DNA from 3 places in the Halomonas sp. McD50-4 genome. Region 3 is predicted to be linked to each of the others. Evidence: predicted binding sites of a transcription regulator. Region 3 holds the regulator's gene; each other region holds the start of a gene.

Region 1 (10,220 bases), on a different contig from region 3:
GCTGGTGGCTCTCAACATCAAGCCAGAATTGCGCCAACGGCTCGTTCAAGAAGGCTTTGATCGTGTCCCCGCTGACCAGCGCTACGGGATTCCTACCCCAATACCCGCCAGTTCAGTCTATCAGCAGCGTTTGACCGAGGTATTCGAGCAGCATGGCATGGGGCAAGGGGACCCTGCCATGCTAGCCCGCTTCACCCAAGCGCAGCTCACCTGGGATACCGCCATGGCCCACGGGCTTGCAGGCGCCGTCAAAGAGGGTGCGTTAGCCGTTGGCTTAATGGGCCTTGGTCACGTCACCTATGGCCACGGCGTAGAGCACCAACTCGAAGGGATGGGGATTCGACACACCCTCAGCCTACTGCCGTGGGATCAGGCAGAGTGCCGCCTCCCAGACCCCGCGCTTGCCGATGCCGTCTTTGTTCTACCTCCAGCCCTTACCCACGAGCCCACGAATTAGGCGTCATCCGCCAACGCAGGCAGCAGCGTTTTAAGCTTGCGTGTCAAGGTGTTGCGCCCCCAGCCCAGCAGCTCGGCGGCTTCGCCTTTACGCCCGCCGGTGTGCTTGAGCGCCGTCTCGATCAAAATGCGCTCGAAGTCAGGAACGGCCTCTTCTAGCAAATGGGTATGCCCTTCGGCCAGCGCATGATCGGCCCAATCACGGAACGCCGAGCGCCAGTCGCCATGGACGCTGCTCTCTGACGTGCCGACGGTGCGTAGCTCCGGAGGCAAATCTTCGACCAGAATCTCCCGACCGGAAGCCATCACCGTTAGCCATCGGCAAATGTTCTCGAGCTGACGGACGTTACCGGGCCACGGCAGGCGGGTCAGATGCGCTTCTGCTTCGGGGGTCAATACTTTAATGTCGGTGGACAACTCCTTGGCGGCTTCGGCCAAAAAGTGCCGGGTGAGGCGTGGAATATCCTCGCGCCGCTCGGCCAAACGCGGAAGATGGACACGAATCACGTTCAGGCGGTGAAACAAGTCTTCACGAAAGCGCCCATCGTCGACGAGTGATTCAAGGTTCTGGTGCGTTGCCGCGATGATCCGTACATCGACGTTCACCGGCGTATGCCCGCCCACCCGATAAAACTCGCCATCGGCCAGCACGCGCAGTAGGCGGGTTTGCGTTTCGGCGGGCATGTCGCCGATCTCATCGAGAAACAGCGTGCCGCCATTGGCCTGCTCGAAACGCCCCTGGCGCTGCTGCGCAGCACCAGTAAACGCGCCTTTCTCGTGGCCGAACAGTTCTGATTCGATCAAATCGCGCGGAATCGCCGCCATATTCAAGGCAATGAACGGCTTTCCCGAGCGCGGACTATGCTGATGCAGCGCCTGGGCCACGCGCTCCTTGCCCGTACCCGACTCACCGTTGATCAGTACCGTGATATGCGAATGGGAGAGCCGTCCAATCGCCCGGAAGACCTCTTGCATAGCCGGCGCTTCACCGATGATCTCGGCGCTAAGACCTTCCGGCACACTCACCGGCCGCTGCCGTTCACGCGCATGGGCAACGGCCCGGCGCACCAGCGCGAGCGCTTCATCCACATCGAACGGCTTGGGCAAGTACTCGAATGCCCCGCCTTGATAGGAGGCGACAGCGCTGTCGAGATCGGAGTGCGCGGTCATGACGATCACAGGCAAATCCGGATGGGCATCACGCACCCGTGCCATTAAATCCAACCCGTCGATGCCCGGCATACGGATATCGGTGACCAGCACATCCGGCGGGCTCTCCAGCAAGCGTGCGAGCGCCGTATCGGCACGCTCGATACACTCGACCTCCAGATCGGGTTGCGCCAGAGCGCGCTCCAATACCCAGCGGATAGCGCGGTCATCATCGACAATAACCACTCGTGCAACATCGGTACGTGTCGCCTCAGTCATGACGCTTCTCCGGTGCAATTAATGACCAATGGAATCAGTAAACGAAATTCGGTGTGTCCGGGACGAGAGTCGCATTCGATCAATCCTTGATGTTGGTGCAGTATTGACTGGGCAATCGATAGCCCCAGACCGCTCCCTTCTGCGCGGCCGGAGACCATCGGGTAAAAAAGGGTGTCGCGTAGCGACTCGGGGATGCCAGGACCGTTATCGATGATGCCGACTTCGCTCACCAGGCGGTGCCGCTCGGCTCCCAAAGTGAATTGGCGGCGCGCACGGGTACGCAGTGTCAGTTCGGGCGCGGGCGTACCTGCATCGCTCATGGCTTGCACCGCGTTGCGGGCCACGTTGAGCACTGCTTGGATCATCTGCGCCTCATCACCGGACAGGTCCGGTAGGCTCGGGTCATAGTCGCGGCTGACGACCACATGAGGATGCTCGGCGATCAGCAGCGCCCTTACGCGCTCCAACACTTTATGAATGTTGACCGGCTCATGCTTGACGATACGGTTCGGCCCTAGCATGGAGTCGACCAAGTCACGCAAGCGGTCAACCTCTTCCACGATGATATGGGTAAACTCGCGCAGGGCCGGGTCATCCAGGTCTCGCTCTAACAGCTGCGCGGCACCGCGAATGCCCCCTAGCGGATTTTTCACCTCGTGGGCCAACCCCCGCGCCAGCACTTTGATGGTTTCTTGGCGGGTGGTAAGGGCCTCCTCTCGGGAGATTTGCATCAACCGATCCCGCGGCTCGACTTCCAACAGCAGCTCGTCGGCCGACAGCGGTGTCACGGTGTAATCGACGGTCAGCGGCTCGCTATTGAGCGGCGTGATACGCGCTTCACGCTGTGTATAGGGATGAAACGCATCGCGTGCTTTGGCCAGCACGTCGTCGATGCTTTCGTCACCGCCCAGCAGCGTATCGAGACTGATCCCCTGTACGCGGCTAAAGCTCACGGCCAGCAGCGCTTCCGCCGCCGGGTTCATCCAGCGAACGCGGAGTTCACCGTCGAGCAACAGGACTGCTGTGGTGAGGTGTTCGAGCAAGCGCTGATACATGGCGTGTCCTGAAACGTCGCTTCGATCAATACACATGGCACTGATCCATCAAAAGAGGTATGCGAGAGGATCTGCAAAAAGCGCGCCAATTCGACGCAAGCGGCGGCATGCACGGCTTGTGGGCAGATAGCGGGGAGATGACGAGCCTTAATAGCGCAATGAGCCGCCTAGCCCACCGCCTCATTGCACCATTGTAGTGCACTCGATTAATCAGTGATAAAAATAGTCACCGGATCGGTGCGGTGCTGCACACGGCCCTGGCTATCCAACAACTCCGCATGAATATGGTGCGCTCCCACAGGTAACCCCGCCAGCCAGAAGGCGTCGCTATGCAGGGCGGATTGGCTCAGTTCGCCATTCACCCTCAGTTGAATTTGGTGGTCGTCCCGCAGTGGCGGCACCACCTGCACTTCCACTGGCGTCATGCCGCCCCGAACGGCGCTGCTGTTTGCCGGGTTGACGATGGTAAAGCGGTCATAAGGCATAAACGGTTGCCCGGGATGGCTCTGAGTGCGGCCCGGGGTTCGGCTGTCAGGTGGGGCAGAGCGCACCGTCGTCACGCTGGGCAGCGGTGCCAACGTGACGGCTTCACCGCCACGTTCTGGGTTGTCGGTAAACGTTACCTTGCCCTGGGCGTCCACCACGCGATACACCGTTTGCCCCAGCGCCGCGCTTACCCACATCCCCAATAGCAGTGCAGCACCTGTGGATAATCCTCTTGCATAGCGCACGTGCCAGCGACGGATCATGACGTCTTCCTCCCTTTTCCTTACCTCGCCTCAACGAAAAAACCCCGCCGAGGCGGGGTTTTCAGGCTAACGACACCTCAAGGGTGATCTTAGCAGCTGTAGTACATGTCGAACTCGATCGGGTGAGTCGTCATGCGAATACGCTCGACGTCTTCCATCTTCAGTTCGATGTAGGCATCGATCATGTCGTCGGTGAACACGCCGCCTTCGGTCAGGAACGCACGGTCAGCGTCGAGCGCTTCCAGGGCTTGATCCAGGCTGTTGGCCACGGTCGGGACGGACTTGCCTTCCTCGGGCGGCAGGTCGTACAGGTTCTTGTCCATGGCATCGCCAGGATGGATCTTGTTCTTGATACCATCGATACCCGCCATCAGCATCGCCGCGAACGCCAGGTAGGGGTTGGCGGTCGGGTCGGGGAAGCGCGTCTCGACACGCTTGCCTTTCGGGCTAGCGGTGTACGGAATACGGATGGACGCAGAACGGTTACGGGCGCTGTAGGCCAGCATGACCGGCGCTTCGAAACCCGGCACCAGACGCTTGTACGAGTTGGTAGAGGCGTTGGTGAAGGCGTTCAGCGCGCGAGCGTGCTTGATGATACCGCCAATGTAGTACAGCGCCATTTCGGACAGGCCCGCGTACTCGTCGCCAGCGAACTGGTTCTGGCCATCTTTCCAGAACGACTGGTGGACGTGCATGCCCGAGCCGTTGTCGCCCACCAGCGGCTTCGGCATGAAGGTCGCGGTCTTGCCATAAGCGTGCGCCACGTTGTGGATCACGTACTTCATTTCCTGAACTTCGTCGGCTTTCTTCACCAGCGTGTTGAACTTCACGCCGATTTCGTTCTGACCGGCGTTCGCCACTTCGTGGTGGTGAACTTCGACGGTCTGACCGATCGCTTCCAGGGTGTTACACATCGCACCACGGATATCGTGGAAGCTGTCGACCGGGGGTACCGGGAAGTAGCCGCCTTTCACGCGCGGACGGTGGCCCAAGTTGCCGCCTTCTACCTGGTTGCTGGTCGCCCATGCGCCTTCGTCAGAGGTGATTTTGTACATGGCGCCTTGAATGTCGGCTTTCCAGTGCACCTCATCGAAGATGAAGAATTCCGGCTCCGGACCGAAGAAGGCAGTGTCACCCAGGCCAGTCGACTGCAGGTACGCTTCGGCACGCTTGGCGATGGAGCGCGGGTCGCGATCGTAGCCCTGCATAGTGGCCGGCTCGATGATGTCGCAACGCAGAATCAGTGTGGCATCTTCGGTGAAGGGGTCGAGGAAGGCGGTACCGTCTTCCGGACGCAGGATCATGTCAGACTCGTTGATGCCCTTCCAGCCGTTGATGGAAGAACCATCGAACATCTGGCCGTTTTCAAAAAACTCTTCGTTCACGTCGCGTGCCGGTACGGTGACGTGCTGCTCTTTACCGCGCGTGTCGGTGAAACGCAGATCTACCCACTTAACATCATGTTCTTCGATTAGCGCGAGAGTCTTGGCTGACATAGTGTCCTCCGGTATGAGCGTGGCTTAAAGCGTGTAACTGTAAGCGATCGATAAAGGTGTTATTCAACAAATCGTTCAACACGCGGCTGCATGTGGCGCGTTTGTCTTTTTTGTTCGCTCAACGTTTGTTCGACGATGGATAACAAACCGCCCAGCGATCATTTCAGACCGGCTATCGTTGTAGCACGCCTGGAGGCGTCTGCCTACGCTTCAATAGCCGCTGATGAAACTACCTATGGCTTATAAGCACAGAGCATGCCAACTCTGCACCATAATGGAAAAAAATATCAACAACTCTTTGTTTTCAAATATGAAAAATGACTCATCCCATGCGTCTTAATGCAGCAAGGGAGTGGCAATTGCTTTTTCAAACGCCTAGACCGTCATTTCCTCGCACACCTTTGGTGCAAATAGCACTCAAGCCGCACCAAAATGATTAACTCGCCAGCCTCACTGTTTTTTTCGTTAAAAAACTTTCTCTTGCTACGTAAAGAAACCCACATCTACAATCAATTACAAACAGAGATGCTTTCATAACAAAAGGAAGCCGCGTGCATGGGTACGGTCTGCTTTATCGTTGATGCTTCAGTGACAGGAGCTTTGCTACCCCGCCACCTGCGCTCGATTCGCCAATCCGGTCTTGCTGACCACGCCCTACCCATTATCGTGACCTGTGCTCACTCGGATGAACGGCTCACCGATCTCGAAAAGCGTTACCACGCGCACGGCTTGGTGACACCTGCCCATACCCTAGGTGCACGCCTCAACCAAGCAGCGTATCTTAGCCAGGCAGACTGGCTGCTGATTGCGCTGCATAAAGAACCCATGGCGGCGCAGCTTTGGTACCTACTCTATCCACAGCTAGACACGGCGACGGATGCGCTGCTCATCAACGCCGCCACTCCCCGCTTTTCGGAACGCCTGTTGCTGCACTTTCTCAGCTCGGCGGTGACCGTTCCCCCCTATATTGCCATTCGCCGTGCGTGGTTGGAGCGAATCGGAGGCTTCGATCCAGAGCTCGATGAGCCTGCTCTGCTCGACTTTTTACAGCGCCTATACGCCTGCCCTACGCGTTTAAAAACGCTAAGCGGCGAGTCGCTTGGGCTTGCTCGAGGCTCGCCACACAGCCGCTCACCCACCTCCTCTTAGCGCCTGCCCCTTTTTGACTCTTAACGCCAACCTCACACCCACCAACCCATCGAACCGTTCATATTTTTAAACGTTTACCCAGCAACATGGCACCCAATGTGGTGGTATTGGCTACTTTGTTGAGCAGAATCGATCCCACACTACCCACCATGATGAGCAACAGCGCATAAACCGCCAGGGGCAACGTAGAAATGCCCACTAGCGTATCGGTGAGCGTAAAAAACATAGGATGCGCTAGATAAATACCAAACGAGTAAGCATTGATATAGCGCACCCATCCAGGCGCTTTACGCCCTTTTAAGCCACGCATCAATGCCAGCGTGAACAGCACAAAAAAGGGAATGACCCACACCTCTTTCGAGGAGAACGACAGCCGATACTCGAACGTGGCCAGCACGATCAAGCCAACGAACAACAAAAGCCAACGTGGTTGCGAGAGGGTTTGTAGCCAAACGGGCCGTTCGATCAACTGGCTAGAAGGCGTTAAGGGGTAATAGCGCACCAGCACTAGCGCCAAGAAGAACAGATAGATCCAACCCAACGGAGCCACCCAAAGCAAATAGCCCGGCGGCTCAATAGCCAACGCATACGCCACCCCCCAATATGCCATACTCACCAAGCAAGCTCCCCATAGCCAAGGAACCGGATGCAAGCGCCATAGCTGCCAACGAGTAAAGGCCCAATAAGCGGCATAGAACTGCATGGCGATGATCAAAAAATAGCCATGCCAGCCCGCATAAATAAAGTAGGCTTTTGCGTTCTCCCAAACATTCACGGCGCTGTCGCTGCCCGCCAGTTGCCACCACTGGGCAGTGGAATAGATGAACCCGTACGTTAAATAGGGCAGCATGACGTACTTCACTCGCTGCCATAGAAAACCTGGCGGTACTTGCTTGTCATAGCGAACGGCAAACACAAAGACCGAAATGAACAGGAATACAGGCGTGCCCAGCACCAGCGGTATGCGCATGAGATCGGTAACGACGTTGTCCACGCGCTGATTCAGGTGATCTAGCCAATGAAAGAGAAACACGGCGACACAGCCGTACGCGCGCAGCCAGTAAATTTCCTCGATTTTCTGCATCGAACCTCCACCAAGCCCCGCTGCTAAGCTGATGTAGGGGCTTACGACAATGAACAGGCTGGCTTACAGCGTTGTCCGACCTTTTAAACGACGGTAAATTCCTGGAGGCCTCGTGTTCGAACAGTCGCTCAGATTCCCGCTTTTACACGCTCTCGGACGCACTGTCTCTGAATGCCTCACCGGCTGGATGCGCGCGATCATGGGCGTTTTTGGTGGGTTGGCACTGAGTAGCGTTGCCCTGGCGGGCGATGTCTCGCGGGCACAGTTCTTTTCACCCACCCTGGGTTATGACTACCCGTATACGATCTATTTACCGGACGCTTATGACCCTCAGGCCTCGGCGCCTTACCCAGTGGTATACCTGCTACATGGGTCATTTGGTAATGAGTTTGACTGGGCAACCAAAGGCAACTTGCCACAAACGGCTGATCGTCTGATCGAGGCTGGGCATCTACCTCCAACGGTATTCGTCATGCCCGGCAGCCGCAGTTGGTGGGTCGATGGACATAATGAAGCTGCCCGTAGCGCTTTTTTCAACGACCTGCTGCCGCATATCGAAGCGACCTATCATGTGGGAACGACGCGCGAGCAACGTGGCGTAGCGGGGCTCTCTGCTGGTGGCTATGGCGCGGTGAATTTCGCCCTCGAACGTCCAGAGCTGTTTGCCGCTGCCGCTGCCCTCAGCCCCGCCAGCTATATCCCTGCGCCACCCAAAAACTCTTCCGCTCACCGACATCCAGCGTTTTTGAATGCGCAGGGCGAGTTCGATCAAGCGCTTTGGGAGCAGCTCAACTACACAGCCCACTTAGAAAGCTACCGCCTACGCGTCACGCCGCGCCCAGAGGCTGAGCAAGGCGACACGCCCCCTGTCCCGTTCTATATCAGCGCCGGACGCCGTGATGTCTATGACGCCGAGTTCCATGCACGCCAGCTGCGCCAAGCCATAGAGCGTATTCAACCTGGTGACGTACGGCTCGACCTCTACCCTGGTGGCCATACTTGGCGCGTCTGGAGAGCCAGCCTACCCGCGGCGCTAAACTTCATGTTTCAGTCTGTCGATGCAACGCCCGCAGTCTTGCCTGATTCACAAGCAGAGTAAAGGATAGCGCGATTACGCCCTTCCGCTTTGGCGCGATACATCGCCTGATCCGCGCAGTGAATCAGGGTGGCCTCATCCTTTGCGTGTAGTGGAAAGAGCGCCACGCCAATACTGGCGGAGACGCATACCTCGCCCACCAACAGCGCAAACGGCTCGGCCAGCGCTGAACAGAGTTGATGCGCGACCGCTAAGGCGTCCTCTTTCATGACCGAACCACCCAGCAGCGCCACGAACTCATCGCCGCCGATTCGTCCTACCATATCGGTGTCCCGCAGCCGGGCGCGCATGCGTTGTGCCGCCGCTTTTAACAACTGGTCGCCAACGGCGTGGCCCCAGCGATCGTTCACCGGCTTGAAGTTGTCCAGGTCAATGAACAAGAAGGCCAACTGGCCCCCCGAGCGCAGCGCCTTGGTCAGCTCGCCAAAAAACATCGCTCGATTGGGCAGGTCGGTCAGCGTATCGTGCTGTGCCAAATGCAGCACCCGCTGCTCCATTTTGTGTCGTGGCGTAATATCGTGAGAGATGCCCATAAAACTGATCACGTTGCCCTGCTCATCCAACAACGGCGCACCGTTGGTAAAGTGCCAGCGCCACTCGCCGTTGGCATGCTGCACACGGTACTCGATCAGCCCTTGCGGCTCGGCCGTCACAAACACGTTTTCGATATAACGACGGCACGCCTCTAAGTCCTCCGGATGCAGAACGAAGCTCATATGCCGCCCGAGCACCTCGTTCACCTCGTGCCCCAATATGCGCGGCCAGTTAGGCGAGATATAGGTCAGCATGCCATCGGCATCGAGGGTGTAAATGATGTCGTTTGCCTGCTCCACCAGTTGGCGAAAGCGCTGCTCGCTGGATTTCAGCGCCGCTTCGAGCGCTTTACGCTGAGTAATATCGTTGGCATACCCCGTCCACAGCACGCTGCCATCGGGCTCGCGGCGGGGTTGGTCACTGGCTTCCACCCACAGCATCTCGCCGTGACGATGAAACATCCGAAACTCCTGTTTCCCTGGCGTCAGCGTGCGAGCGCTTTCCAGCGAGCTTGCGATGACGGTATCGCGGTCTCCAGGATGAATGTTGGCCAGCAATGTTTGCGCATCGGCCAGCGCCTCTTCGACGCTCACCCCAAACATTTCTTCTACCCGCTGGCCAACGTAGGTGTAACGCCAGTGACCCGACAGCGAGTAGTGCAGCTGGTAGATGAATCCCGGCAACTGAGACAGCAGCGCATCCAAAGATTCGCCAAATGGCAGAACCAGCTCATGAAGTGCCCCATACACTGCGCGATACTCGCCCTCTACCACGGGAGAAAGCTGCAGTTGCCAACGCCTTGAGGCATCTGCCCAAGTCACCATCAGCTCCTGCACGGTCTGTTGCTGATCGCAGGCATATACGGCGGCCAGCACGTTATTCACGTCCAATGGAAAACAGCTGGCCAGCGCCATGTAGCTATTATCGTCAACCCAGCCCACCGCGTGCCGAAAGGCCGCGTTTGCATACACGTTCATCGCCTCGTGCGCTGAACGCTCCACCACGAACAGCGGCGTGCTCGACTGCTCAAATAGCGCACGGTACGGATGCATGGCGCCTTCTCCTCCCACGTTCCCCTAGAGGGGTAAGTTAAGCGCATCGACTAGGCGTGTCCACGCACATTGGCCGAGTGCTGCTAACGCACACTACACTGAATGTGCTGGCTTATTTTCT
Region 2 (10,220 bases), on a different contig from region 3:
GCTTTGCGCTCACTGATATCGCTCATGGTGGCGACGTAGTGGGTCAGCTCGCCCGCCGCGTCGTAAACCGCACTAATGGTCAGCCACTCGGGAAACAGCTCACCGTTTTTGCGCTGATTCCAAATTTCTCCTTCCCAACTCCCCGTGGCCATGACGCTGCGCCACAAACGACGATAAAACGCCGCGTTATGGTGGCCCGAGCTGAACATGCGCGGATTCTTGCCCACCACTTCTTCATCGCTGTAGCCAGTAATGCGTTTGAAGGTATCGTTGACCTTTAAAATATGACCCCGCGCGTCCGCCACCATGATGCCCAAGTGCGCCTGAAAAGCCGCAGCCGCGATTTTCAGCTCGACTTCTGCTTGTTTCGCGTCGGTAATATCGCGGGTCACGGATAAAACTCCTTCGATGTGATGAGTGTGACTGGCCAACGGGCTCACCGTGGCGTGAAAGTGACGCTGCTGCTGGCCAAGCAGTAACGGATATTCGAACGTCGCCACCTGTCCGGAGCGCTGGACTTGGTGGAACACCTTATCAAAGGTCTTGGCCAGCGTGGCAGGCAGTACTTCATCGTAATGTCGCCCTAGCGCTTGCTGGCTTTCCAGCAGAAATTTGTCCTTCTCGATGGCGTGAACGAAGCGAAACCGCCCTTGACCATCGAAGACGAAAATCAAATCTTGCAACGAGTTGATCAGCGCGTCCAAGCGCGCCTCCCGGGATTGCAGCCGATACGAGAGCGACAGTCGATTCAAATAGTGCCTCACGCCCCAGGCCCCTAGTAGCAACATCCCTCCCATTGCCAGCGTGAGAACCAGGCCGCGTTGACGCCAACCGGCAAGCTGGCGCTGCACATCGACCCCGACCACTACCAGTACGGGGTAATTGCCGACACGCTGCATATGGAACAGGCGCTCGCGCCCGTCCAGCGGCGAGCGAGCCGTAAACGTTTGAGAGGCTTGCTGGGTGGTCAGCCACTGCCGTGTCGCCGGATCGTCGATCTGCATGCCCACCAAGGCAGGTGGATCAGGCACGGGATGACGAGCGATGAGCTTCAAGCTACCGTCGACCAAGCTCATGCTTTCGCCATCATAAACGCGCATTTGTTGAAGAGCGTCCATCAGGGTTTGGGGCACCAAACGCGCGACCACGACGCCATCGAAACGATCGTTTTCGCCGCTGATTCGCCGAGCGTGATAGAGATAAAACTGACGATCCTCGTCCGACCAGTAAAGCGGCGTCACGAGCTCGCGCTGGCCCCCTTGCTGAAACGAGCGAAAAAAATCAGTGTGACTAATATCGATGCCCGCATGGCGATTATCACGACTACTGATCCATACGCGCCCTTGGTCGTTGAGAATACCGATCTCATTGATCAGCGGCATATACCGGGTCAAGGCTTCTACGGCCCCCTGTATGTCGGCCATACCGTCAGCGCTATCGAACCCGCGGGTCTCAACGTGCTGAGCCAAGGTGAAAAGTGCTTGCCCGCTCTGTCCGAAGACACCTTTCGCCCACTCGGTCATGACGTTAGAGCGGGCAGAGGCCCGGGCTTCTGCCGCACGAATCTCCTGCTGGTACTGGCCAGTCAATAGCCAACCAAACAGCGACACCACCACACACAGCGCCAAAAAGAAAAAGCCGATCGCGCGTCGCTGCAAACGTCGATAACGTGGCAATACGGGCACATCGCGGCTCGTTGCATCACTGCGAGAAGGAAACATGGCACATCGACCTTATTCAGGTATCCCGCAGGCGCACCTGATACAGTGTAAAAAAGAACAGTGGAAGATACACCAACGCCAGGCCAAGATGACATCACCCCATAGTGGCGCGTTGTTTTTTTGATGTATATCAGTTTTTAGCCAGCTTAATTCTTCAATAAGCGCCCTTTTTATCAAGAAGAGGCAGTTATGGCATCGCTAGGCCAAATGAGCGACTACGACATACGTCTAGTGCGTATTTTTAAAACGGTGGTGGAGTGCGGAGGCTTCACTGCAGCCGAGACTACGCTGGGCATTAGCCGCTCGGCGATTAGTCAGCACATGAGCGACCTTGAAAGCAGGCTGGGCTTTTCGCTATGTCAACGGGGGCGTGGAGGCTTTAGCCTGACAGAAGAGGGTAAGGAGATTTACCAGGCGGGACTCACACTGCTTACGGCGCTGGAAACGTTCAAAAGCGATGTGAATGCGCTACACCATACCATCAAAGGCGAGCTGAACATCGGCATTACCGACAATCTCGTCACTCTCCCCGCCATGAACGTCACCCATGCGCTAGCCGCACTGACCGCCCCCCACCATGAGGTCACGGTACACATTCATATGGAGCCATCGGATGCGGTGATTCGCGGCGTGATGGATGGTCATCTACACGTGGGCGTCGTGCCCGCCGTGAACCTGCCCACCAGCCTGGAAACACGCTTGCTCTACGACGAGCCCTCTTACCTATACTGCTCCGCTGGCCACCCGCTGTTCAGCGTACCCGACGACGCCGAGAGCGCCGCCCAGCTTGCTCGATACCCGGCTATTCGACCCCGCTACCCGCTTCCCGACATGGCGCGTCAAGCCCACGAAGCGCTCAACCTACAAGCCTCCGCTTCCGACCGGGAGGGCGCGGCGTTCCTGATCCTCACCGGCCGATTCATCGGCTTTCTACCCGAGCATGTCGCCGCGCAGTGGGTCGCCGCAGGCAAAATGCGCGCCCTGCATCCGACCACTCGGCACTATCGCATTCCCTTTGTGCTGGTCACGCGCCACGACCGACGGCCCAACCGGGTGGTCGATGCGTTTTTGGGGTTTGTCGAACAACGCGAATCATAAAGCATAACGCCCGGCAAAGTGCCGGGCGTCATAGCGTGGTTCAGTCATCAAACCGGATAACGACTTATTTTACGACCTCACTCGCCGCGAGAGGTACAGGCCCCACCTGAGGCGACGTTGCCAGTGCTTGGCTGGCGAGGTAATAGACGACTGCCCCCAGCGCGGAGCCCGTAAACCAGCCGTAGTCATAGAACCAGTTCATGGTACCGGTCAGCAGCGAGAGCAGCGTTAACGCCACCGGAACACCAAAGGCGATAAAACCGGCGATATTGACGGCGGGATAAGCATGGTGGTCCATATACAGGCTCGGCACATCCAAACGCTGCTTTTTAATCAGGAAGTAATCCACCGCCATGATGCCAGCGATGGGCCCTAACAGGCTGGAGTAGCCCAGCAGCCAGTTGGAGTACATCTGCTCCAGAGAAACGCCCTGGCTCACCACCCCCGCCTTTTGCAGCAGGTCGTAACCCATCAGCAACACCCCTACAGCCCCTGTCAGCAGCACTCCTCGCGTTTGATTGATAAATTTAGGCGCAATATTTTGGAAATCATTGGTAGGGGAAACAATGTTAGCGGCAGTATTCGTGGAGAGTGTCGCGATAATGATCAATACCATCGCCAGCACCACCCAAGCAGGACTGTCAATCATCCCAATCAAATTGACTGGATCAGCAATGGTCTGTCCTACCAGCGACTCAGACGCTGCGGTAAGCACCACACCAAGGGCAGCAAAGAAGAACATGGTCAACGGCAAGCCCAGGATCTGCCCGACGATCTGGTCCTTCTGGCTCTTGGCGAAGCGACTGAAATCAGGAATGTTCAGTGACAGCGTTGCCCAGAAGCCCACCATGGCCGTCAGGCCAGCAAAGAAGTAACCATACACCGAAGCCCCTTCCGGGCGCGACGGCGGCTGGGCCAGCAGCTCGGTCATCGACATGTGCGGCCACGCCCACATCATCAACCCGATCCCTACGGCCAGCAGCAGCGGCGCTGCCAGGGTTTCCAGCCACTTGACCGACTCGGCCCCGCGAATCACCACGTACAGGTTCATGGCGCCAAACACGAAGAAGCCAATCACCTCGCCGACGCCTCCCAGCGCCGCCCAGGCGGGAAACAGCGCCGACAGCAGCAGGTGAATGGCCAGCCCGCCAAACATGGTTTGAATGCCAAACCAGCCGCAGCCCACCAGCGCCCTCACCAGGCAGGGCACGTTGGAGCCCAGGATACCAAACGAAGAGCGCAGCACCACCGGAAAGGGAATGCCGAATTTGGTGCCGGGAAAAGCGTTCAGCGTCAGCGGAATCAGCACGATCACGTTGGCCAGCAGAATGGCCAACAGCGCCTCGCCAACGCTCAGCCCAAAGTAGGCCGTGAGCACGCCGCCCAGGGTGTAGGTGGGTACGCAGATCGACATACCGACCCACAGCGCCGCAATGTTCCATTTGCTCCAGGTACGCTCTTTTGCTTCGGTGGGCGCAATATCCTCGTTGAAGCGGGCGCTTTCACGTACATCGTCTTCCACTGCCAGTTCGACCAACCCCTGCTGATTGATCATTCGAGATTTCGCTGCCGTCATCGTTGTCTCCTTAGCCTCGCCATTGCTTTTTTTATCTTCAAAAGTTCAACAGGTTACCCAGCAATAAGCGTGCCCAAAACCACACACTCACCGCTAACTCATTGAACACAAAGCTGACTAAAAAGACATATATAAAAAAGAAACTCTCTACATCATTGTTGTTATAGCAACGGGTATTAAAACTTACTAAACAGGGTAGCGACATATTCATAAAACGCACCATAAGAATGCAAAGAATCAATATGAAAATAAAAAAACAAAACACAAACTATTGATTTAAAATCATAAAAAAAGAAACGCCATAATAGGGCAGCATCTCACCAAATTGATAAAAACGGCCAACTTAAAATTTAAAAAACAGAAAAAACAGTCACTTGAAAGACAACCAGGCTTTTTATAAAAACTTCTTGCAAAACGTCTTCAATCAGCGCTATGTTCAAAAAACTGTCTATCATGACAGCTTTGCTAACAATTATAAGTGTCGACCATGAGTCGATGTCATGACACGCCTAGCGATCTTTTCCGCCACTCATCGATACCGGCAGAAAAGCCACCCATAGCTGACCTCCCATCCATTCGGATGGTCGGCGCGTTATGACAAAAGAGGGGTAGTCCATGCAGAAAATGAAGATTGGCCTGATTCAGATGGCCCTGAATACCAGCACTGATCAAGAACCCGGCGCCATTCGTGACGCGATGAACGAAGCGCACCTGCCCATGATTCAGCAAGCCGCCGAGCAAGGCGTGCAGGTGCTGTGCTTCCAGGAAGTGTTCAATCAGCCCTATTTTTGCCCCAGCCAGGACAGCAAGTGGTACGCCGCCGCCGAGCGGGTGCCGGAAGGCCCCACCTGCCAGATGATGCAGAAGCTCGCGGCCGAGCACCGCATGGTAATCATCGTCCCTATCTATGAAGAGACCGAGACCGGCGTTTACTACAACACGGCGGCGGTATTCGACGCTGACGGTAGCTACCTGGGCAAATACCACAAGACACACATTCCCCAGGTGGCTGGCTTTTGGGAGAAGTTTTTCTTCAAGCCGGGGCAATCCAACTGGCCGGTTTTCGATACTGCCTACGGCAAGATCGGCGTGTACATCTGCTACGACCGCCACTTCCCGGAAGGCTGGCGGGCACTGGCGCTCAACGGCGCCGAAGTGATTTTCAACCCTTCTGCCACGGTGGCCGGTCTTTCCCAATACCTATGGGAGCTGGAGCAACCCGCCTCTGCCGCTGCCAACGGCTGCTTCATCGCCGCGATCAACCGGGTTGGCACCGAGGCGCCCTGGAATATCGGCGACTTCTACGGCTCCAGCTACATCGTCAACCCACGCGGCAAGATCGAGGCCCAGGCCAGCGCCACAGAAGACGAGCTGCTGGTGCATGAGATCGACCTGGATATGGTGCGCGAGGTGCGCAACAACTGGCAGTTCTTCCGCGACCGCCGCCCCGAGACCTACACCCGCCTCACCGACGGTGAATGATTCTGCTGGCTAAACACAACGACAGGAGCGAACCATGAGCTTATTGATCAAGGGCGGCACGGTGGTCACCCACGCTGACACTTACCGCGCCGATGTGCTGTGTGTCGACGGCAAAATCCACGCCGTTGGCACCGACCTGGAGGTGCCGGAAGGCTGCGAGATCGTCGATGCCAGCCACCAATTGGTGATGCCTGGCGGCATCGACCCCCATACCCACATGCAGATGCCCTTCATGGGCGCGGTGGCCAGCGAAGACTTCTACACCGGCACCGCCGCCGCCATGGCGGGCGGCACCACCACGATCATCGACTTCGTGATTCCCAGCCCCGGCCAGTCGCTGCTGGAAGCCTTCGAAACCTGGCAGGGCTGGGCGGAGAAAGCCGCCACTGACTTCGCCTTTCACGTGGCGATCACCTGGTGGGATGAGAGCGTCAAAGAGGAGATGGGCACCCTGGTACGCGAGCACGGGGTCAACAGCTTCAAGCACTTCATGGCCTACAAGGGCGCGATCATGGCCACCGATGACATTCTGGTGGAGAGCTTTTCCCGCTGCCTGGAGCTGGGAGCGGTGCCCACCGTACATGCTGAAAACGGCGAGCTGGTCTACCACATGCAGCAGAAACTGCTGGCCCAAGGCATCACCGGCCCGGAAGCCCACCCGCTTTCCCGCCCACCGCAGGTGGAAGGCGAAGCCGCCAGCCGTGCCATTCGTATTGCCTCCACCCTGGGCGCACCGGTCTACCTGGTGCATGTCTCCACCAAAGACGCGGTGGATGAAATCGCCTACGCCCGCCAGCAGGGCCACCCGGTGTTTGGCGAGTGCCTGGCGGGCCATCTGGTGATCGATGACAGCGTTTACCAGCACCCGGACTGGGCCACTGCCGCCGCCCATGTGATGAGCCCGCCATTCCGGCCCAAGGGCCACCAAGAAGCGCTCTGGCACGGCCTGCAATCTGGCAACCTGCAAACCACCGCCACCGACCACTGCTGTTTCTGCGAAGAGCAGAAGGCCGCTGGTAAAGATGACTTCACCAAGATCCCCAACGGCACCGCGGGTGTGGAAGACCGCCTAGCGGTTATCTGGGACGAAGGGGTGAATAGCGGCAAGCTTTCGCCCCAGGAGTTCGTTGCGGTCACCTCCACCAACACCGCCAAAATCTTCAATCTCTACCCGCGCAAAGGGGCGATTCAAGTGGGCGCTGATGCCGACATTGTGGTCTGGGACCCCAACGGCACCCGCACGATTTCCGCCAAGACTCATCATCAGAACGTCGATTTCAACATTTTCGAGGGCAAGACGGTGCGCGGCATTGCCCGCCACACCATCAGCCAGGGCAAGTGGACATGGCGCGACGGGGAGCTGCACGCCGAGCGTGGCGCAGGCCGCTATTTAGAGCGTCCCGCCTACCCCGGTGTGTTTGAACTGCTCGCCAAGCGTGCCGAGCTGAATGCCCCCGTGGCGGTAACGCGCTAACCCGCCTTTTCTCAGAACAGAGCCATGGAGAAACGACCGTGACCCATTCACTTAATCATCTGCCCAGCGCAAAAGAGGTCGGCACCTACGACCCAGCAACGCTGGCAAGCAACTTCAGCGACCTGCACCCGCCGCTGATGCCGCGCCAGGCCATCATCGAAAGCCAGCGCTGTCTCTACTGCTATGACGCGCCCTGCGTCGAGGCCTGCCCGTCGGACATCGACATTCCCAGCTTCATCCGCCAGATCAGCGAAAACAATATCAACGGTGCGGCGGAAACCATTCTGGAAGCCAACATTCTGGGCGGCAGCTGCGCCCGGGTGTGCCCCACGGAAATCCTCTGCGAACGCAGCTGCGTGCGTAACCACGACGCCGAGTGCCAGCCGGTACTGATCGGTTTGCTCCAGCGTCACGCTACCGACCATATGCAGTTCGACAGCCACCCCTTCAAGCGGGCCGCCAGCACTGGCCGCCATGTTGCCGTGGTGGGCGCGGGGCCTGCGGGCCTCTCCTGCGCTCATCGCTTGGCCATGCTGGGCCATCAGGTAACGATATTCGAGGCCGAGCAAAAGCCTGGCGGGCTCAACGAGTACGGCATTGCCCGCTACAAGATGACCGACGATTTTGCCCGCAAGGAAGTCGAGTTCCTGCTGGACATTGGCGGCATCGACCTCCAGTACGGCCAGCGCCTGGGCGACAACCTCACTCTCGATACCCTGCGCCAGCAGTACGACAGCGTGTTTCTGGGATTGGGGCTGGGGGTCAGCCGTACGCTGGGGCTGACCGGCGAAGAGGCACCGGGCCTGATGCCCGCCGTGGACTACATCAAGACCCTGCGCCAAACCGATGACCTGAGCACCCTGGCCGTGGCCAAGCGCTGCATCGTGATTGGCGCAGGCAATACCGCCATCGACATGGCCACGCAAATGGCGCGTTTGGGGGCCAAGGAGGTCACTCTGGTGTATCGCCGTGGTACTGAAGCGATGTCCGCCACCGACCACGAACAGGAGATCGCCAAGGCCAACGGCGTGCGCATGGTGACCTGGGCACAGCCGGACGAGATTCTGCTGGATGCTCAAGGGCGAGTGGCAGGCATGCGTTTTGCCAACACCGCCGAGCAACAGGGCCGCCTCTCCACCACGGGCGAGACCTTCGAGATCGCGGCGGATGCCATTTTCACCGCCATCGGCCAGGGCTTTGCGGGCGACAGCCTACGCGATGCCACCGCCGCCGAACTGGCCCGGGATGACGAGCGCATCCACGTGGATGAAATGTTCCAAACCTCACTGCCCAATGTGTATGCCGGTGGCGACTGCGTAAAACCCGGTCAGGACCTCACCGTACAAGCCGTGCAGCACGGCAAGCTGGCCGCCCACGCCATTCATCAAGCGCTCGCCGCCCAGCAGGAGGCCGCATGAACACCACACCTTTCAACACCCTCTCTTTTCCAGGCAAGAAACAAAGCGGCGACAGCGTGGTGAACGGCGTCGATCTATCGGTGAACTTTGCTGGCATCAAAGCTCCCAACCCCTTCTGGCTGGCCTCGGCCCCGCCCACCGACAAAGCCTACAATGTGGTGCGCGCCTATGAAGCAGGCTGGGGCGGCGTGGTATGGAAAACCCTCGGTGAAGAGCCGCCTGCCGTGAACGTCTCCTCCCGCTACTCGGCCCACTACGGCAAAAACCGTGAGGTGATCGGCTTTAACAATATCGAGCTGATTACCGACCGTTCGCTGGAGATCAACCTTCAAGAGATCACCCAGGTGAAGAAGGATTGGCCGGACCGTGCGCTGATCGTCTCCATCATGGTGCCCTGCAACGAGGAAGCCTGGGCGTATATTCTGCCGCTGGTTGAAGCGACCGGTGCGGACGGCATCGAGCTCAACCTCGGCTGCCCCCACGGCATGCCGGAACGCGGCATGGGCGCGGCGGTGGGCCAAAACCCGGATTTGATCGAAAAAGTCACCTACTGGTGTAAGAAGCACTACTCCAAGCCGGTCATCGTCAAGCTCACCCCCAACATCACCGATATTCGCGTGGGTGCCCAGGCGGCGCTGCGTGGCGGTGCGGATGCGGTCTCGCTGATCAACACCATCAACTCCATTACCAGCATCGACCTGAACAACATGGTCGCCAAGCCCACCGTGGGCCACCAGAGCACCCACGGCGGCTACTGCGGCAGCGCGGTAAAACCCATCGCCCTGAACATGGTGGCGGAAATTGCCCGTGACCCGGCAACGCCCACGCTGCCCATTTCCGGTATTGGCGGGATTTCCACCTGGCGGGATGCGGCGGAATTCATCGCACTCGGCGCAGGCAGCGTGCAGGTGTGCACCGCGGCCATGCTCAATGGCTTCCGAATCGTGGAGGAAATGAAAGATGGCCTCTCCCGCTGGATGGCGGAAAAAGGCTACGACTCCATCGAAGCGTTTTCCCGCAAGGCGGTGCCGCAAACCACCGACTGGAAGCACCTGGACATCAACTTCAAGACCATCGCCCATATCGACCAGGACCTGTGCATCGAGTGTGGCCGCTGCTATATCGCCTGCGAGGACACCTCCCACCAGTCGATTGCCAAGCTCACCGAGCAGGACGGCGCGCGCCGCTACGAGGTCATCGAAGACGAGTGCGTGGGCTGCAACCTGTGCCAAATCACCTGCCCGGTGGAGAGCTGCATCACCATGGTGCCTCAGGAAACCGGCAAACCCTTCCTCGCCTGGGACGACGACCCGCGCAACCCCTTCCGCGTCGCCTCTTAGGCGCTACTCAGCCACACCTACGCCGACTCAGGTCGACACGGCCGCCTCTTGATAAAGAGGCGGTCGCATTTTCTGCAACCTACCGTTCCCCCAGTGGCACACGACAACGCC
Region 3 (10,220 bases):
TGCATCTACCCTGCCTTTGTGACTGAATCGTGACCGAAGATATCCCGGTGAAGTGGGTCTGCGGGATAGTGAAACGGCACGGGACCGTCTGGCTTGCCGTGCATGAATTGGTTGACGCGAGGATCCTGGTTCGTTTCCAGCGTGCTGGGGGTCCCGTGAGCAACGACTTGACCATCGGCGATCAAGTAGAGGTAATCCGCGATGCTCAGCGTCTCTTTGATGTCATGCGACACTACCACCGAGGTGAGTGACAGCGCCTGATTGAGCCGTTTGATCAGTTGCACCAGCACGCCCATGGAAATAGGGTCCTGGCCGACGAATGGCTCGTCGTAGAGTATTAGCTCAGGATCGAGTGCCACGGCACGCGCCAACGCCACCCGACGCGCCATCCCACCGGACAGCTCGGCGGGCGTTAGGTGCTTCGCGCCGCGCAGCCCTACCGCCTGAAGCTTCAATAGCACCAGATCGCGAATCATTGCGTCCGGCAGGTCCGTATGAACGCGCAGCGGAAACGCAACGTTTTCAAAAACGTTCAAATCCGAAAACAGGGCACCGCTCTGAAACAGCATGCCCATGCGTTTGCGCAGCGCGAATAGCGCTTTACGTGAGAGCCGATGCACGTCCTGCCCATCGATGAGGATACGTCCACGGTCGGGTGTGAGCTGGCCACCGATGAGCTTCAACAACGTCGTCTTACCGGTACCGCTTGGCCCCATGATGGCCGTCACTTGCCCGCGAGGTATGGTCATGCTGACACCGCGAAAAATCTCGCTCTCACCACGGGAAAAGTAGATGTCTTCGACCTGTATGAAGGGTACATCCGTCATATGATGTTTGACCTTCCTCGTTGATGCCAGAACGCGTCAGTATAAACCGACAAGCCACAGGGCAGTTTAAAAAACAGTGTTTTCGAAATAGTATCGAACATCATGATCCAACGCTACTCTCAACAGCAGCGACGCTAACAGTGAGCGCACCATCGTTCATGCAATGGAGCCCTCCATACCATCGACGACCTTGTCGTGATTTAGCTAAATAGCGCCGCAAGATGTTATTCTTACCAGCTACCCATTCACATCATGAAAACGAGACATGCCATGGGCCAGCCACTCTCTACACCCAGCCAACTGCGTGAAAGTGCGCTGCGCACGCTGCAAATCGAGCAAGCAGCCATCGGCGGCCTCCAAGCCAAGCTAGACGACCAATTCGACCATGCCTGCCAGCTCATTCTCGCCTGCCAAGGCCGCGTGGTGGTGACCGGCATGGGCAAGTCGGGTCATATTGCAGGCAAACTGGCTGCCACGCTGGCAAGCACCGGTACGCCCGCCTTTTTCGTACACCCAGGTGAAGCCAGCCACGGCGATCTCGGTATGATCACCCGTACCGACGTGGTGTTGGCGCTCTCTAACTCCGGCGAAACAGCTGAAGTCACGGCGCTACTCCCTCTGCTTAAAAGGCTTGGCACCCCGCTGGTGAGCATGACTGGACGTCCAGGCTCTACCCTGGCACGCCACGCCGATGCCCATTTGGACAGCGGCGTCGAGCGCGAAGCATGCCCGCTGGATCTTGCCCCTACAAGCTCGACCACCGCCGCGCTAGCACTGGGGGACGCCCTTGCCGTGGCCTTGCTTGAAGCACGTGGCTTTACAGCGGAGGATTTTGCGCTCTCTCATCCGGGCGGAAGCCTCGGCAAGCGGCTGCTACTGCGAGTCCGCGATCTCATGCACGACGGCACGCGGCTGCCTCAGGTTGCATTGGGTAGCCCGCTACGCGATGCGCTTTTAGAGATCACACGCCAAGGGCTTGGGTTCACCTGCGTCATCGATAGCGAAGGCCGTTTGGCAGGTGTATATACCGACGGTGACCTGAGACGCACATTGGACCAATTTCATGACTTGCGCGATGTGCGAGTCGACGACGTCATGACGCGCCCAGGCAAACGCATCGGTCCTGACGTGCTAGCAGCCGAAGCGGTACGTATTATGGAAGATAGCCGGATAACCGCGCTGGCCGTCGTCGACGAGCAACAGCGTCCCATCGGCGCGCTACATATGCATGACTTACTGGCCAGCGGTGTGATTTAACTGCGTGATAACGCTTTTTGCCATGGATGTTAAGGAGGCTATATGGCCCTACCCGATGCACTACTCGACCGGCTCCGCCGCGTAAAACTACTTGCACTAGACGTAGATGGCGTTTTGACGGACGGCCGACTCTACTTTCAAGCCGACGGCATCGAGATCAAAGCGTTTCACACTCAGGATGGGCATGGCTTGAAACTGCTCAAACGCGTTGGCATTCATGTGGCGCTCATCACCGGCCGCGATTCGCCGATGGTCAGCCAGCGCGCTGCGGCACTAGGTATCAGCCATGTGCATCAAGGCTGCGAAGACAAACTCACGACCCTGAGAGCCCTCTGCCAGCGGCTGGATATTACGCTCGAACAAGTCGCTTACTGCGGGGACGACCTGCCAGACTTGGCACCCATCAAGCGCGCAGGCGTTGGCATCACGGTCCCCAATGCACCCGATTATATGCATACCCACGCCGATTGGATCACCGAACGGTTGGGCGGGCACGGCGCGGTGCGTGAAATTTGCGATACGCTGCTCACCTCCCAAGGGCATTGGGATGCCGTACTCGACACCTATCTTCACAGGCACTCATGATGGGCGTAAAGCTCAGAAAACGAGTTTGGGTAACGGCACTGGTCGTCGTCCTGGGCATGCTTTTGGTTTGGCTCGACCCGCGCAGCGCCCAAGAGCGAGATATCGACGAGCAAGCGCGCGCTCAGGAGCCAGGTCATGTATTAGAGAATGCCGAAATCACCCTATTTGGGGAATCGGGGGCGATTCAGCAGTCGCTGGTCACTCCCCGGCTAGTGCATACACCTCAAACGGCCATGACAGATGTCGTGTCGCCACGTGCTACGCTGTTCGATAGCGAACAGCGGGAGTGGTTGGCGACCGCGGATACCGGCACCCTGAATACCGATACTCAGGCCTTGACGCTGCGCGGGTCTGCCCGGCTGCTCGCGCCTGAAGAGGGTTGGCAGCTCGATACACAGCAACTCAACTACGATGGCGTGACCCGCCACGCCTGGAGCACTACGCCCGTGCTGTTGCAGCAGCCCCCTCAGCGTATGGAAGCTTCCCGCATGGACGTTTGGCTGGATGACAGCCAGGTCCGCCTGACCAACAACGTGCGCGGCGTGCATCCGCCGGCCACTCGTACCCCCTAGGAGTCGCGATGAATGCCTCTCTCCGCACCACCCTCTTTGCTTTAACGCTACCGCTGGCGACGGCTGCCATGGCGCAAAGCCAAGCACCCATCGAAGTAGAAGCCGACCGCCTGGACCTCGACCAGCGCGCGGGCACCGCAGTTTACTCAGGTAACGTGGATATTCGTCAAGGCGAAATGCAATTGCGCGGCGAACGCGTAGAGATTCAGCGCAATGATGCAGGGGAACTTTCTCAAGCCATTGCCACGGGTGAGCGTGCCTACTTGCGCAATCGTCTCGACGACCAGGAGCCCCCCATGGAAGGTTGGGCGCGGCGCATCATCTATCACGTCGCCGAACGCCGCGTGGAGCTGATCGACCAAGCCGAACTGACCCAGCAAGGCGACCGCTTTCAAGGGGGCCGCCTAGAGTACTTCATCGACCAGGAAGTGGTGCAAGCTCGCTCCGACGTGAACGGTAGCGACAACCAGCGCATTCGCATGACCCTTCAGCCGGAACAATAGGGAGCGCCCACGTGGCAGCATCAACGTCTGCAGATTCCGCACCTGTCAAAACGCTCTACGCCCACCACCTAGCGAAGAGCTACAAACGCCGCCGCGTCGTCAAGGACATCAACCTGGAAATCGCCCAGGGCAGTGTCGTTGGACTGTTGGGCCCCAATGGAGCCGGTAAAACCACCTCGTTTTACATGATCGTCGGACTGGTCAAATCCGATGCGGGCAATGTGGGTATCGACGATCTGGATTTGACCCACGCGCCCATGCACGAACGCGCCATGGCAGGCATTGGGTATCTTCCCCAAGAGGCCTCGATTTTTCGCAAGCTCTCGGTAGCCGATAACATCATGGCCATCCTCGAGACGCGCAAAACGCTCGATCGCAGCGACAGAGAAGCTCGCCTGGAGTCACTGCTCGAAGATTTTCATATCACCCATATTCGTGACAACCTAGGCATGAGCCTCTCAGGAGGCGAGCGCCGTCGAGTAGAGATCGCGCGGTCGCTGGCCACCGAGCCCGCGTTCATTCTACTCGACGAACCCTTTGCCGGGGTCGACCCTATTTCGGTCGGCGAAATCAAAACCATTATCCGCGCACTCAAAAAACGCCACATCGGCGTCTTGATCACCGACCACAACGTGCGTGAAACCCTGGATATTTGCGATATCGCCTACATCGTTGGCGATGGCCACATCATCGCCAGTGGAAACGCCCAGGAGATTCTCAATAACCAAAAGGTCCGCGACGTCTATCTGGGCGCTGATTTCCGGCTCTAAACCGAGGCCTGACCAAACTTTTCTTTTAGTGGCATGCTTATTGCACTTGCACGTAGCCATAACTCGCTCTAGGGTGGAGCTTTCTGATTAACGAGTGGTTCTCAGATGGTCATGAAAGCTTCTCTCCAATTGCGTATCGGCACACAGCTGACCATGACACCCCAGCTGCAACAGGCCATTGCCTTGCTGCAGCTCTCTACGCTGGACCTCCGTCAAGAAATTCAGCAAGCGCTTGACGCCAACCCTATGCTCGAGCAAGAGGACGAGTTTGGAGAGCAGGCAGTCAGCGAGCCGCAAGAGGCCGAGTGGTCTGACAGCATTCCCAACGAACTCTCCGTCGACAGCGACTGGTCGGACACCTATCAAGACATGGGCAGTCTGAGCGGTGGTAGCGAAGGACCCGACTTCGAGCGTCAAGCCGCTGGCCAAAGCCTTCATGGCCATTTGCTGTGGCAACTGGCCATGACCGATGTCAGCTCACGGGAATATGCAATTGCGGAGAGCCTGATCGATGCGCTGGACGCCAATGGTTATCTTACCCAGCCGCTCAACGACATTCGTGAAGGGCTCAAAGCACAAGGTCATGACGGCTTGAGCCAACGGGAAGTGGAAAATACCCTACTGCGCTTGCAGCAGTTCGAGCCGACCGGCGTATTCGCTCGCGACCTGCGAGAATGTCTGATGCTTCAACTTGCTGCGTTGCCGGAAGACACCCCGCTATTGATGCCAGCCAAACGGCTGGTACGACAGTTTTTGGAGGCGCTAGGCAAAGACGATATGCGCCTCCTCAAGCGCCGTTTGAGCCTGGACGATGAGCAGCTGGATGACGTCATTCGATTAATTCGCAGCCTCGATCCCCGACCCGGCAGCGCCTACGGCGTGACCGACGATAGCTACATCACTCCCGATCTGGTCGTGCGCCATGACAACGAAGGCTGGCATTTAGAGCTCAACCCGGACGCTCTTCCACGGCTACGCATCCAACCCGACTACGCCAGCTTGATCAAACGCGCCGACAAGAGCCAGGACAACCAGTTCTTGAAAGAGCACCTTCAAGAAGCGCGCTGGCTGATCAAAAGCCTCTCTAGCCGCAATGACACCTTGCTGCGCGTGGGGCGTGAAATCATCGCTCGCCAAATTGGCTTTCTAGAGCACGGCGAAGAGGCCATGAAGCCGCTGATCTTGGCCGACATCGCCGAAGCCGTAGAGATGCATGAGTCGACCATCTCACGCGTGACGACACAGAAGTTCATTCATACACCGCGTGGCGTGTTCGAGTTGAAATACTTTTTCTCCAGTCAAGTCAGTGGCCAAGACGGCGGCGACAGCCACTCGAGCACGGCCATTCGCGCACGTATCAAAAAGCTCATTCAAGAGGAGCCCTCAGGCAAACCGCTCTCCGATAGTCGCTTGGTGACGCTTCTCGAAGAGGGCGGAATAAGCGTGGCACGACGTACCGTCGCGAAATATCGCGAGTCGATGGGCATTCCCTCTTCGAGCGAGCGCCGCCGTTTACGCTAGTTAAACGTTTGGTCGTGACAAACTCACCGCAAGGGCTTTGCAATAGCGTAAAAAGGGTTACAATCGAAGTACAGCCCGATGGATAAGGAGCACGTCAATGCAAGTAAACATCACTGGTCATCACGTTGAACTGACTGACGCCTTGCGTGACTACGTTAACGAAAAGCTGGAACGCGTCGAACGACACTACGACAATATCACCACGGTACAAGTGACCTTATCTGTCGAAAAGGAGCGCCAGCAGGCAGCGTGCACGCTACATGCCGCCGGTGCTGACCTTCATGCCGAGGCACTCGATAACGATATGTATGCCGCCATCGATGCCCTTGCGGACAAAATCGATCGTCAACTCGTCAAACACAAGGAAAAAGCACAAGCTCGCGCTCAAGGCGCAGGCGTGCGTTAACTCAATGACGTTGGAAACCATTCTCCCCCCGGAGCGCGTGCTTTATGACGTACCCGGGGGCAGCAAAAAGCGGGTGCTGGAGTTTTTCAGCACCTTCATCGCCCAAAACACGCCCAGCCTCGACAGCCAAGAAGTGTTCAGTCGTTTGATTGGGCGCGAGCGTCTTGGCAGCACGGGGATTGGCAACGGTGTTGCCATTCCCCACGCAAGAAGCCCGCACTGCAGTGCCCCCATTGCTGGCTTTTTGAAACTGGCGGAACCCGTCGATTTCGATGCCATCGATGGGGACCCGGTCGATCTCGTGTTCGTTTTGCTGGTGCCTGAAGAAGCCGATGACACGCACCTTGCTTTGCTCGGACAAGTCGCGACGATCATGAACGACGCCGATACTCGCCAACAGCTGCGCAAAGCAGGCAGTCAAAAAGAACTGTTGACGCTGATAACGGCCAAGATACGCGAACAAGCTGCGTAACAGATCTACTCCTTCAATTTGTCTTTACTTCTTACGCTCAAACGCCAAGAGAGACGCTATGCAACTGGTGATCATTAGCGGCCGTTCAGGTTCCGGTAAGTCTATCGCCTTACAAGCGCTGGAAGATCTTGGCTATTACGCGATCGATAACTTGCCTGCCATGCTGTTGGGCTCGCTTATCGACGAGTTGCGCGCCCAGGGTGAGCGCACCCGGATTGCCGTCAGTATCGACGCACGCAACTTACCTACTGCGCTGGAGCGTCTGCCAGCGCTACTTGAAGAATTGCGCCACCGGGAAATTCGTTTTCAGGTGATCTACCTGACAACCGATGCGCGTATTTTGCTGGAGCGTTACTCGGCCACCCGCCGTCGTCATCCCCTCACCCGTGATAGCGACATGACGCTGGAAGAAGCGATCAACAAAGAAGAAGAAACGCTGAATGACATTCGCGACCTCGCCGATTTATTGATCGATACGTCTCGACTCTCCGTACACGATCTGCGACGCCGCATTACCGACCAAGTAGCTCATCAGCGCCAGCATCAACTGACGCTCACCTTCGAGTCCTTTGGCTACAAACGCGGCGTTCCGCTGGATGCCGACCTCGTGTTCGACGTACGCTGCTTGCCCAATCCTTATTGGGACCCTACTCTGCGCCAATATACCGGTCGCGACGCCAACATCATCGACTTCTTGAGCGGCTACCCCGTGGTAGAGGCCATGGCAAGCGATATTGAAACGTGGCTGGAGAAGTGGCTACCGGCCTATCAAAATAGCCATCGCAGCTATATGACCGTGGCCATTGGCTGCACGGGCGGCCAACACCGGTCCGTTTATATGATCGAGCAGCTTGCACAGCGGCTCGTCAAACAAACAGGGGAAGTGCAGTTGAGGCATCGCGAGCTAGGGCTGCAGTACACGCTCAGCGAAACGCCGACAACCCAACATACGGCGGCGACGCCCAGTACTCCCTGAGCCCTCCCTAAAACCCCACTCGGCAAAAAGGAACCAGAGTGCCCGAAAGAACGTTGACCCTTACCAATCAGCGCGGCCTTCACGCCCGCGCAGCCACCAAACTGGTTCAGTGTGGCCAGCAGTTCTCTGCCCAGATTCATGTGTACAAGAAGCAGCAAAAAGCGGATGCTGCCAATATCATGTCACTGCTCATGCTCGCCGCGCCCTGCGGGACCGAGCTCACCGTCATTGCAGAAGGGGAAGACGCCGAACGAGCGCTCGATGCTATCGAGGCGCTATTCGACGCTCGGTTTGAAGAAGATCAGTAATCGATGCAGCGTACGCTTAGCTGCCCGCCACGGTCATCGCATCCACCAGCCAGCTCCCCGTGTGAATGCTGCCCCGTGTATCCGTGTCATCCCCTACGCCGCTCAGCCCGGCAAACATCTTGTTCAGGTTACTGGCGATCGTGAACTCCTCGATTGGGTACTGAACTTCACCGTTTTCAATCCAAAAGCCTGCCGCTCCCCGCGAGTAATCACCGGTCACACCGTTCACCCCCTGCCCCATGAGCTCGGTGACCCAAATACCTTGCCCCATCTGACTCAACAGCTCGGCTCGTGGCGTTAACGGAGCCAGCAGGCGTAAATTGCGCGCGCCACCTGCATTTCCAGTCGAGTGCATACCTAAACGCCGTGCGCTATAAGCAGAAAGCATGTAGCTGGCAACCTGCCCCCGATCGATGAATCGATTATTACGGGTTTGCACCCCCTCGGCATCGAACGGCGAGCTCGCCGTCGCCCCCACTTCCATGGGTCGCTCTTCCAAGCCAAACCACTCGGGGAAAAGCGGCGTTCCCAGACGGTCACACAGAAAAGAGGCTTCTCGGTATAGCGCACCGCCTGCCAAGGCGCTCATTAGATGACCGATCAGGCCGCTGGCTAGCGTAGGGTCGAACAGCACCGGAAAGGTACCGGTCGGTGGCCGACGCGCACCCAGTCGGCGAAGCGTGCGAGTTGCCGCTTCTCGACCGACCTCTTCCGGGCTGCGTAAATGGTGTGGATTACGTGCGGCGGTGTAATCATAGTCGCGCTGCATACCCTGATCGTCCTGGGCGATCAGCATGCATGAGAGCGAGTGATTGCTGCCTTTTTGAGTGCCCAAAAATCCGTGGCTGTTGGCATAAACACGGACACCCTCGCCGCTGGAGAGTGACGCACCCTCCGACTGATGAATTCCCTCCGCGCTGCGTCCAGCCTGCTCGCAGCAAAGGGCCAGGTCGATGGCCTCATCCGTGGTGAGCGTCCAAGGGTGGTGGACTTTCAAATCGGGTAGCTCGGTGGCCATCAGCGACGCGTCTGCCAAACCGGCGGCAGGATCTTCTCCGGTATAGCGCGCGATCGCGAGCGCTTTTTCGACCGTTGCGCGAATCGACGCGCTGCTGGCATCGGTAGACGAGGCGCTCCCCTTTCTCTTGCCCACGTATAGCGTTACCGCAATTCCCTGATCGCGCGACAGCTCAACGGTTTCCACATCGCCTAAACGAACGCTGACGCCCATGCCTTGATCGACGCTGGCACCCACTTCAGCAGCATCTGCTCCTAGCTGCTTTGCTAGGGCAAGCGCTTCTTCAGCGCGCTGTGTCAGTAATGCCTGCTGCGCCGATGCATCAAATGCCTGTGCCATGTGGCCTCCTTTTCGCCTGAAACGCGTTGGCGGATCAATGTTGTGGTCACAGCCTGATATAATGCTGCGAACGAATCTAATCTGTGAGTAGCTATATGCCCAAGCAACGTCCCGAGCCAATTGACATCGACGAACAGGTAGAACGCCCCAGTAAATCGCAGCTAAAGCGAGAAATGCACGCCTTACAGGCGCTTGGCGAAACCCTGATTGCCATGAACCCCACCGAACGCTCACGCTTTCCGCTGTCTGACGATATGCTGCGCGCCATCGATGAAACCGCTCGCATTCGCTCCCATGAGGGCCGCCGACGTCATATGCAGTACGTTGGCAAGCTCATCCGCAAAGAGGATCTAACGGCCATTCAAGGCGTTTTCGACGCCATCGAACAAGAAAAAGAGCAGCGCGATCATGCTTTTCATCGCCTGGAAAAGTGGCGAGACCGCATGATCGACGAGGGCGACGATGCCGTCGATCTCTTCATGGTCGATTATCCCAATGCGGATCGGCAAGCGCTGCGCCAACTCGTGCGCAACGCGCGTAAAGAACGCGAACAGGGCAAGCCCCCCACCAGCTCGCGCAAGCTGTTCAAACACCTGCGTGAGACGCTAGCGCTGTAAGCCAGTCATGAAGACTGCGTACCGCCGACGGTCAGCTCATCCAGCTTAA

The links. The regulator sigma-54, encoded in region 3, starts transcription at its own class of promoters, with help from an activator protein. The targets are predictions, from matches to a motif close to TGGCACNNNNNTTGCTNT.
Region 1: a site for sigma-54 is predicted at 3,010-3,027, ahead of glnL (nitrogen regulation protein NR(II)). Genes of this name have one in related genera too.
Region 2: a site for sigma-54 is predicted at 4,453-4,470, ahead of MHM85_RS08155 (NCS1 family nucleobase:cation symporter-1). Genes of this name have one in related genera too.

Annotation. Positions count from the first base shown of each region.
Region 1 covers NZ_JAKRFG010000011.1:4,689-14,908, forward strand. Annotated here, with positions in the region: gene MHM85_RS13310 (ChaN family lipoprotein) at 1-457, shown strand, start outside; gene ntrC (nitrogen regulation protein NR(I)) at 454-1,884, opposite strand; gene glnL (nitrogen regulation protein NR(II)) at 1,881-2,939, opposite strand; gene MHM85_RS13325 (DUF4124 domain-containing protein) at 3,146-3,688, opposite strand; gene glnA (glutamate--ammonia ligase) at 3,778-5,184, opposite strand; gene MHM85_RS13335 (hypothetical protein) at 5,740-6,333, shown strand; gene MHM85_RS13340 (acyltransferase) at 6,392-7,417, opposite strand; gene MHM85_RS13345 (alpha/beta hydrolase-fold protein) at 7,617-8,516, shown strand; gene MHM85_RS13350 (sensor domain-containing diguanylate cyclase) at 8,465-10,099, opposite strand.
Region 2 covers NZ_JAKRFG010000005.1:134,804-145,023, forward strand. Annotated here, with positions in the region: gene MHM85_RS08145 (EAL domain-containing protein) at 1-1,721, opposite strand, end outside; gene MHM85_RS08150 (LysR family transcriptional regulator) at 1,911-2,819, shown strand; gene MHM85_RS08155 (NCS1 family nucleobase:cation symporter-1) at 2,884-4,395, opposite strand; gene MHM85_RS08160 (nitrilase-related carbon-nitrogen hydrolase) at 5,011-5,877, shown strand; gene hydA (dihydropyrimidinase) at 5,912-7,351, shown strand; gene MHM85_RS08170 (NAD(P)-dependent oxidoreductase) at 7,390-8,769, shown strand; gene preA (NAD-dependent dihydropyrimidine dehydrogenase subunit PreA) at 8,766-10,109, shown strand.
Region 3 covers NZ_JAKRFG010000001.1:433,004-443,223, forward strand. Annotated here, with positions in the region: gene mlaE (lipid asymmetry maintenance ABC transporter permease subunit MlaE) at 1-5, opposite strand, end outside; gene MHM85_RS02080 (ATP-binding cassette domain-containing protein) at 6-827, opposite strand; gene MHM85_RS02085 (KpsF/GutQ family sugar-phosphate isomerase) at 1,098-2,084, shown strand; gene MHM85_RS02090 (HAD hydrolase family protein) at 2,127-2,669, shown strand; gene lptC (LPS export ABC transporter periplasmic protein LptC) at 2,669-3,241, shown strand; gene lptA (lipopolysaccharide transport periplasmic protein LptA) at 3,250-3,744, shown strand; gene lptB (LPS export ABC transporter ATP-binding protein) at 3,756-4,514, shown strand; gene MHM85_RS02110 (RNA polymerase factor sigma-54) at 4,620-6,035, shown strand; gene raiA (ribosome-associated translation inhibitor RaiA) at 6,133-6,441, shown strand; gene ptsN (PTS IIA-like nitrogen regulatory protein PtsN) at 6,446-6,913, shown strand; gene rapZ (RNase adapter RapZ) at 6,972-7,889, shown strand; gene MHM85_RS02130 (HPr family phosphocarrier protein) at 7,928-8,197, shown strand; gene pmbA (metalloprotease PmbA) at 8,214-9,554, opposite strand; gene yjgA (ribosome biogenesis factor YjgA) at 9,650-10,171, shown strand; gene tldD (metalloprotease TldD) at 10,177-10,220, opposite strand, start outside.